One region of the Bacillus sp. P4_E1 genome, then DNA from elsewhere that is predicted to be linked to it. Evidence: riboswitches for the same ligand, from Rfam matches in the RefSeq annotation. Region 1 holds a riboswitch; each other region holds the start of a gene.
The links. Region 1 has a riboswitch for S-adenosylmethionine ahead of mtnW (2,3-diketo-5-methylthiopentyl-1-phosphate enolase). Riboswitches for the same ligand answer to the same signal wherever they lie in the genome.
Positions count from the first base shown of each region.

Region 2: linked by a shared signal. The riboswitch ahead of AC1DS7_RS11325 (bifunctional homocysteine S-methyltransferase/methylenetetrahydrofolate reductase) and the one ahead of mtnW (2,3-diketo-5-methylthiopentyl-1-phosphate enolase) in region 1 are both predicted to bind S-adenosylmethionine.
Region 3: linked by a shared signal. The riboswitch ahead of AC1DS7_RS14790 (cyclase family protein) and the one ahead of mtnW (2,3-diketo-5-methylthiopentyl-1-phosphate enolase) in region 1 are both predicted to bind S-adenosylmethionine.
Region 4: linked by a shared signal. The riboswitch ahead of AC1DS7_RS08835 (Na+/H+ antiporter NhaC family protein) and the one ahead of mtnW (2,3-diketo-5-methylthiopentyl-1-phosphate enolase) in region 1 are both predicted to bind S-adenosylmethionine.

Region 1 is NZ_JBFUIV010000012.1:12,931-15,134, forward strand. It holds gene AC1DS7_RS17355 (carbon-nitrogen family hydrolase) at 1-10, opposite strand, end outside; gene AC1DS7_RS17360 (aminotransferase class I/II-fold pyridoxal phosphate-dependent enzyme) at 25-1,215, shown strand; SAM riboswitch class I at 1,268-1,373, shown strand; gene mtnW (2,3-diketo-5-methylthiopentyl-1-phosphate enolase) at 1,438-2,204, shown strand, end outside.
Region 2 is NZ_JBFUIV010000006.1:243,491-245,694, forward strand. It holds gene metI (cystathionine gamma-synthase/O-acetylhomoserine thiolyase) at 1-473, opposite strand, end outside; SAM riboswitch class I at 563-676, opposite strand; SAM riboswitch class I at 879-988, shown strand; gene AC1DS7_RS11325 (bifunctional homocysteine S-methyltransferase/methylenetetrahydrofolate reductase) at 1,059-2,204, shown strand, end outside.
Region 3 is NZ_JBFUIV010000009.1:152,741-154,944, forward strand. It holds gene AC1DS7_RS14785 (PRK06851 family protein) at 1-868, opposite strand, end outside; SAM riboswitch class I at 1,018-1,130, shown strand; gene AC1DS7_RS14790 (cyclase family protein) at 1,216-1,848, shown strand; gene AC1DS7_RS14795 (hypothetical protein) at 1,874-2,204, opposite strand, start outside.
Region 4 is NZ_JBFUIV010000005.1:74,074-76,277, reverse strand. It holds gene AC1DS7_RS08835 (Na+/H+ antiporter NhaC family protein) at 1-727, opposite strand, end outside; SAM riboswitch class I at 822-927, opposite strand; gene AC1DS7_RS08830 (ribonuclease FAU-1 family protein) at 1,048-1,566, opposite strand; gene gltP (glutamate/aspartate:proton symporter GltP) at 1,635-2,204, opposite strand, start outside.

The sequences.
Region 1 (2,204 bases):
CAACTTTCAAAAGAGGTGGAAAGTATGAAATTATTTCAACCTTCTGAGATAGTAACATCATTGCCAACACAATTTTTCGCTTCACTTGTTGCAAAAGTTAACAAATTCGTTGCAGCTGGTCACGATGTTATTAATCTAGGTCAAGGTAATCCAGATCAACCAACACCGCAGCATATCGTTAAAGCTTTACAAGATGCTGCTGAAAAGACCATTCATCATAAATATCCGCCATTTCGCGGACACGAAAGCTTAAAAGAAGCCGTGGCAACATTCTATCAACGTGAATATGATGTAGTAGTAAATCCAAAAACTGAAGTTGCTATTTTGTTTGGCGGAAAGGCTGGATTAGTAGAATTACCAGTTTGTTTTACAAACCCTGGTGATACTATTCTCGTTCCAGATCCAGGCTATCCAGATTATTTATCAGGAGTTGCTTTAGCAAAAGCACAATTTGAAACAATGCCGCTTATTGCAGAAAATAATTTTTTACCGGATTATACAAAAATTGATGACTCTGTTGCGGAGCGAGCAAAGTTAATGTTTTTAAACTATCCAAATAACCCTACCGGTGCTACTGCATCAAAAGATTTTTTTGATGCAACCATTCATTTTGCTAATAAACATAATATATTAGTTGTTCACGATTTTGCTTACGGTGCTATCGGATTCGATGGTCAAAAGCCTGTTAGTTTCTTGCAAGCAGACGGAGCTAAAGATACAGGTATTGAGATTTACACTTTATCGAAAACTTTCAATATGGCTGGATGGCGTATTGCTTTTGCAGTAGGAAATGAAAGTGTCATCGAAACTATTAACCTATTGCAAGATCATATGTATGTTAGTATTTTTGGTGCAGTTCAAGATGCTGCCCGCGAAGCACTATTAGGCTCGCAGTCTTGTGTGGTAGATCTTGTTAATAGTTATGAATCTCGGAGAAATGCTCTTATTTCAGCTTGTCACTCAATTGGTTGGAAAGTAAACATTCCAACAGGATCATTCTTTGCATGGCTTCCTGTTCCAAAAGGATATACATCTGAGCAATTTTCTGACATTTTACTAGAAAAAGCACACGTTGCAGTTGCTCCTGGTGTTGGATTTGGTGAGCACGGCGAAGGGTATGTCCGTGTTGGTCTCTTGCATACGGAAGATAGATTACGAGAAGCAATTAATCGAATTGATAAATTAAATTTTTTCAAAAAGTCATTGACAACATAAAAAATATCTGACAAAATTCAGTTATCTTAAAAATTTAAACATTTCTAAATACTTCTTATCAAGAGCAGGTGGAGGGACGAGCCCGACGAAACCCGGCAACCGATCTACAATTGTAGACACGGTGCTAATTCTCGCAGCATTATGCTGACAGATAAGGAGCTGGTTGTAAAAAAACCTCTCCTTAGCTGAGAGGTTTTTTTATTTAACTAGGAGGGTATAACAATGAGCGGAATTATAGCGACATATTTAATCCACGATGATTCTCACAACTTAGAAAAGAAAGCAGAACAAATTGCAATCGGTTTAACAATTGGTTCATGGACTCATTTACCACACTTATTACAAGAACAATTAAAACAACATAAAGGCAATGTCATTCATATTGAAGCGTTAGACGAACAAGAACATATTAACTCTTACCTTGGCAAAAAAGTATCACGTGGACTCATTAAAATTCATTATCCATCGCTGAACTTTAGCCCTGACTTACCAGCCATTTTGACAACAACATTTGGAAAACTTTCGTTAGATGGAGAAATTAAACTAATTGATTTAACATTCTCAGACGAATTAAAGAAACAGTTCCCTGGACCAAAATTTGGAATTGAAGGCATCCGAAACCTTTTACAAGTTCAAGATCGACCTCTTCTAATGAGTATTTTCAAAGGGATGATAGGACGGAATATTGGATATTTAAAAACTCAACTACGCGATCAGGCAATTGGAGGCGTAGATATTGTAAAAGATGATGAAATTTTATTCGAAAACTCATTAACACCACTTATAAAAAGAATTGAATCTGGTAAAGAAGTTTTACAATCTGTATACGAAACTTACGGGCATAAAACTTTATACGCAGTAAATTTAACAGGTCGAACTTATGATTTAAAAGAAAACGCGAAACGTGCGGTGGTAGCTGGAGCAGACATTCTTTTATTTAATGTATTTTCTTATGGATTAGATGTACTGCAAGCACTTGTAGAAGACGA
Region 2 (2,204 bases), on a different contig from region 1:
GCTACACTTACGATATCAGTTACTTGCATTAATGGATTAGTCGGTGTTTCTATGAAAATAGCCTTCGTTTGAGATGTGATTGCTTGCTCAATTTGTTTAATAGATTGTGTATCTACGTATCTACATCGAATATTCCACTTGTCTTCATGTTCGGAAAATAGACGATATGTTCCCCCGTATAAGTCTTCAGATACGATAAGCTCATCTCCGGAACGGAATAGTGAAAGGACAAGGAGAACAGCCGCCATTCCTGAACTACAGGCATACCCTTGCTCACCGCTTTCTAAGTCTGCAATTGCCTGTTCTAAAAGGCCACGAGTCGGATTTCCAGTTCTTGAATAGTCAAATCCAGTAGATTTACCAATTCCTTCGTGACGATAAGCAGTTGAGAAATAAACAGGTGGATTAACCGTTCCTGTTGTAGCTTCGCTACGGTTCCCGATTTGTGCTAGTTTTGTTTCGATTGTTGACATGTGAAAATTCCCCCTTTTTAAAGTGAACGACTAAGTGAAAATAAAAAAAGCCTTCTAAGAAGAAGGCTTTCGGATTGAATAGAGTCTTCTTCTCATCTGTCAAATCTTTCACAATTTGCTGGAATTAGCACCTTATTAACGAATGAATGTTAATGGTTGCTGAGGCGTCAAAGGGCCAGTCCCTCTACCTCTCTAGATAAGAATGTTCGTATGAAATTTTATTATGGTTTTAACTTTACAACAAAAGATATTTGAATTGCAACTTTATTTTAAATAATTTTTATTTTTCCGCAAGTGTCATTGACTTTTATTTTAGTGCGTGCTAAATTTATAAAAAATTAACAAACATTGTTAAAAGGGGAACGTATTTCCTTTTAGCTACATAAATAAAATAATAAAGACAAACTCTTATTGAGAGCGGTGGAGGGAAAGGCCCTGTGAAACCCGGCAACCTTCAAACTAAATGTTTGAAACGGTGCTAAAACCTGCAAAACGTGTGTTTTGCATAATAAGAGGAGGAACAATTATGTCCCCCTCTTCAAAGTGAAGAGGGGGTTTTTATATTGATAGAAATGAGGGAGATTCGTGAAATTACTAGATTTATTATCAAAAGGAATTGTAATAGGTGATGGTGCGGTTGGAACGTTATTACATTCGCATGGTTTACAAAGTAGTTTTGAAGAATTGAATTTGTCTGATCCGGACTTAATTATATCGATCCATAAACAATATGTAGCTGCTGGAGCAGATGTTATTCAAACGAATACGTATGGTGCGAATGAAGCGAAACTCCGCATGTATGGTCTAGAAAATCAAGTTGTCCAAATTAATAAAGCGGCAGTGAATATTGCGAAAGCATCAGTAACAGATCGGAATGCAATTTTAGGGACAATTGGAGGTATGAAACATATTGGTGCTGTTACAACGACTGATATAGAGCGAGAATTTATGTTACTTGAGCAGGCAGGTGCTTTACTAGAAGAACAGGTTGATGGATTACTATTAGAAACTTTTTATGATGAATTTGAATTATTGCATGCGGTTAAAGTATTGCGTAAACAAACGAATATTCCGATTGTTGCTCAGTTAGCGTTACATGAGGCAGGTACGACTCAAAATGGGAATGATGTCAATGAAATATTAAAACAGCTTTTAGATTACGGTGCCAATGTTGTTGGGTTGAACTGTCAACTAGGCCCGCTTCACATGACGGAAGCTTTCAAAATGATATCGATTCCTCAAAATGGCTATTTATCAGCATATCCGAATGCAGGTCTCCCGAATTATGTGGAAGGGCGTTACGTATATGAGGGAAGTCCAGCGTATTTTGAAGAAATGACACCGAAATTTATTGAACAAGGTATTCGTTTATTAGGTGGTTGTTGTGGTACTACCCCGGAACATATTGAAGGAATGAAACGTGCTACTCTAAATGTTGCACCTGTAATAGCAAAGGAGACGATTCAAAGGCCTAAAGTGGTCCATACACATGAGAAGCGTTCGAGAGCTCATGTTACTCTAGCAGAAAAGGCAAAGAAACAAACGACAGTTGTAGTGGAATTAGATCCACCGAAAACGTTAGACACGCAGCGTTTTTTTGAAGGGGCAAGAGCACTGAAAAGGGCTGGAGCGGATGCTATTACTCTAGCAGATAATTCATTAGCATCTCCTCGTGTTTCGAATATGGCTATGGGTGCATTATTAACGAAGCATGATATTCCAGTATTGACG
Region 3 (2,204 bases), on a different contig from region 1:
CATACATATCTATAATCTCATCACCTTCGCGACTTGGAAAATATTCATGTGGTGCGGTACTATCAAAAATTGCAAATCCTAATTCTCTTACGATAACCATATCAAGACTATTCGGGTCAAATCCGCAATGATATACTTCAACGTCAAACCCTTTTTCTTCTGCTGCCTTCGATAACTTTTTAAGCATTGTTGATTTTCCAGAACCCGGGCGTCCTTTTATAAAATAACGATGTGGTAATCCTTCTGTTAAATTAGGAACAAAATCAACTGCTCCTTTCGGTGTAGCAGCTCCTAAAAAACGATGTTTCACAATCGATTGTTCTCCCTTTTTATCTGCAAATAATTTCTGAATTAGCTGTTCTGTTAGTTCATTTGCTTTATTAAAATCAATGTTATTAATATATATTTTCTCCCACTCATCATGTATAACTAACGCCTCTTTAAAACATCCGTAAGCAGATTTGAAAGCCTTGCCCGCTTCTAATACAAACCGTTCAATTTCTAACTTCTGCTTTCTTAATTTATCTGAGTCCCAAGCAACTCCTAAATTTATATACTCTTCAATAACTCCTGGCATTTTCGGCTCAATAACATGCGGTGATGTTCCATCAACAATTCCTACTTTTAATTTCGGAATAATCACTCCATCAACTGACTTATTATCAGAAGAACAATGCAAAAGTTCAATATCATATCCTTTTTCAACCCATTCACGACCTATTGCCTTAATTAAAGAAGATTTTCCCGTTCCTGGACCACCCTTTAAAATAAACAACCTATCTAGTCCTTTTAAATTCTCTTCGTATAAATTATGAAATCCTCTAGCTGTATTGCCACCAGCATAATAATTCAATACATTCCCTGTCACTGCACTCACTCCTTCGCAACAGTCTACTTACATAAGCTACAATATGCGAGCAACTTTATTTGGGTGAACACCTAATTTGTATTGCACGAAAAAAGGAAATGAATTACAATTTAAATATCACAAATATTCCGAATTTAAAACCGAATAAACCTTTATCAAGAGAGGCAGAGGGACCGGTCCTTTGAAGCCCAGCAACCTCAGTTTATGCAAACTGAATAGGTGCTAATTCCTGCAAAATGCATTGCATTTTGGAAGATAAAACTCAACTAGTATGTAAAGCTCATCTTTCTTGATTATGAAGGGGGGGCTTTTTATTATTTGAAAAAAATATATTGGAGGTATGTAAAATGAAAGTAATTGATCTATCACAAACGTTTGAAAATAATATGTCTCAATTTCCTGGAACACCAAAAATCCAACTAGAAGCCATTACAAGCGTTGAAGAAACAGGTTATCAAGTTACGAATTTTCATTCTGTCGTTCATGTTGGTACGCATTGTGATGCGCCTGCTCATTTCATTTCAGGCGCAACCACTATTGATCAATTACCCCTAAATCAATTTGTAGGCGAAGCTGTTCTTATCGATGTGACTCATGTTCAAGAGCGAAAATTACCTAAGGAAGTATTACATACTGTCGACATAAAAGAAGGCGATATTGTCATTTTCCATTCCAATCTATCTAATAAATGGAATACCGAAGCTTATGAGAAAGAAGCGTTTTATCTTTCCGAAGAATTAGCTGAAGAACTAGTTCAATTAAAAGTAAAATCTGTCGGTTTAGATTTTATTTCTCCTGATGAGGTAACGACAGAAACATCACCGATTCATCACATACTGTTAGGAAATAATATTTACTTAATTGAAAACTTAACAAACTTAGATGCCATTAAAGCGAAACGATTCTTTTTCTCAGCAGCACCTTTAAAAATTAAAAATAGTGACGGTGCTTTCGCAAGGGCATTCGCTGTTATTTTTTAAACATGGTCTACAAAAAAAGCAAAGATCACTTTTGACCTTTGCTTTTATATTTTTTATTTAAGTTAAAAAAGAATTGCTCCACCTTTGGTCGTATCCACGCTAAATAATCTTTATCTTTCTTCTTTGTACAAGCTATCTCTTCTCCATCTACCATTTCGACAAGTTCTAGCTCTAACAGTTGCCTCGTAAATGCTACCATATTTACTTCTTCTGCTGGATATTCTTCTTTTAATTTCTCCTCAATTTCTCCCAATAAAAAACCGTCACGCATCATTGCTAGTGCATCAATCCAAAGTGGCGGCATTTCATATGTCTCTCCTGTAATCGTATCTTTTACAATATAGTTCTTTTGCTCT
Region 4 (2,204 bases), on a different contig from region 1:
AGCCAAGTAGTGCTGTAATAAGTACTCCTGCATACGGTAAAATCTTTATCCAGTCAAAACTATGGGCTTTAACTTGTGTATCACTTCCTAAAGTAATTATTACTAATAGTACAATTGTAATAATAGCGGCTGGTAATACAATTAAAAAGTTCGTTTTAAACTTATCTTTCATTTCTGTTCCTTGTGAACGAACAGCAGCAATTGTCGTATCTGAAATAAATGATAAATTATCACCAAACATCGCTCCGCCCACAACAGTAGCCATCGCAAGTGCTATTGAGATATCAGTTTGCCCACTAATACCTACAGCAATCGGTGCTAGTGCTGCAATTGTTCCCATTGAAGTTCCCATCGCTAATGAAATAAATGCCCCTATAACAAAAATTCCAGCAACGATAAATCCTGGTGGCAAAATAGATAACGCTAAGTTAACAGTGGAATCAACTCCGCCCATTCCTTTTGCTGTTTCAGAAAACGCCCCTGCAAGTACAAAAATTAATACCATAATCATAATATCAGGGTTTCCTGCACCTTTAGCAAATCGTTCTACTTTCACATTAAAGCTTTCCTTACGATTCATCACTAAAGCAATTCCTACGGCAATTGAAATTGCTACAAGTATCGGCAATTTATAGAAATCACCTGTAATAATTCCAGAACCAATAAATAGCGCCAAAAATATTCCAAGTGGTAATAACGCTAAACCATTTCCTCTCGTTTCTTTCAAAGTATCATCTCTCCCTAGTTTTCAACCTTTTCTAATGAACAACAAAAGACCTCTTCCGATGAGAAGAGGTCTTATACATCTATAAGAAACACTCTTCTCATCTTTCAAGCACATGCTTGCTGGATTTGGCACAGCACTCTGAAATCGAGTCCGCTGCCGAGGCATCGTAGGGCCAGTCCCTCCGCCTCTCTTTATAAGAAGGTTTCATATTTATTTTTTAATAATAATTTCTTTCCTAACTTTACTCGCTTACAAAACAAAAGTCAATTATTTTTTGTATAGATTTTTTTGGTAATTATACAAAAATATGAATAAACCAATCATTTTAACTTTTCGATTTCTTTATCCAATATTGAGATCCAATAAAATTTTCTATTTTTTATCGTCGCGATAATCCATTTTGTTGTATTCCATGCTAACTCATATTCTTCTTTTGTAACATCACCAATTTTATAGGCATCCTCTAACTCGTCTTCATCCAGTACATAGATCTCACCGTTCGGTAACAATACTACATCTAAATATAAATCATCAAAATAAGGTAAACCACGCTCGTCTATTTTATATTCTTTCGTCACGTCGATATAATATTGTACTAATTGTTTTTGATTGTCTAACATAGCTGTAATTGCAAAGTTTTCCCCGTTTATAAAATATTGCATCCATGTATACCCATCACCTGCAATGCAAAGCTGTTTACCATTGTATTCTTTATAACTAGGTTCTCTCACTTTTTTTATGTCCAGTATTCCTAACATTCCATCCTCTACTTGCTTAACCCTATAATCCTTCTCTATTAGTCGCTTCCACGAAGAACCGTCACCATATTTACGTTTCATTACGTCCGCTCCTCTTCTATATATAGAAAAGCCCCCACATATTATGTGAGAGCTTGTTCATATTATAATTAAGCTGCTTGACCCTTTTCAGATATCTCTTTTAAATAGGCTTGTCCTTTTTCAGCGTCATATTGACCTTCCCACTTAGACATAACTACAGCCGCTAAAGAGTTACCTACAACGTTAACTGCTGTACGAGCCATATCAAGAATACGGTCAATACCTGCAATAAACGCTAAACCTTCAGCTGGAATACCTACTGTACCAAGTGTTGCTAATAATACAACGAATGATACGCCCGGTACACCCGCGATACCTTTTGATGTAACCATTAATACAAGTAATAACGTAATTTGTTGTGTAATGGATAATTCAATACCGTACATTTGCGCTAAGAAAATTGCCGCAATTGCTTGATATAAAGTTGATCCATCTAAGTTAAATGAATAACCTGTTGGAATAACGAAAGATGTAATTGCTTTCGGACAACCGAATTTCTCCATTTTCTCCATAATTTTCGGTAAAACCGTTTCTGAACTTGCTGTAGAATACGCTAAGATCAGCTCGTCTTTTAAAATCTTAAAGAATTGGAAAATGTTTATTCCAAATATTTTCGCTGTAAGTCCTAATACAACTAC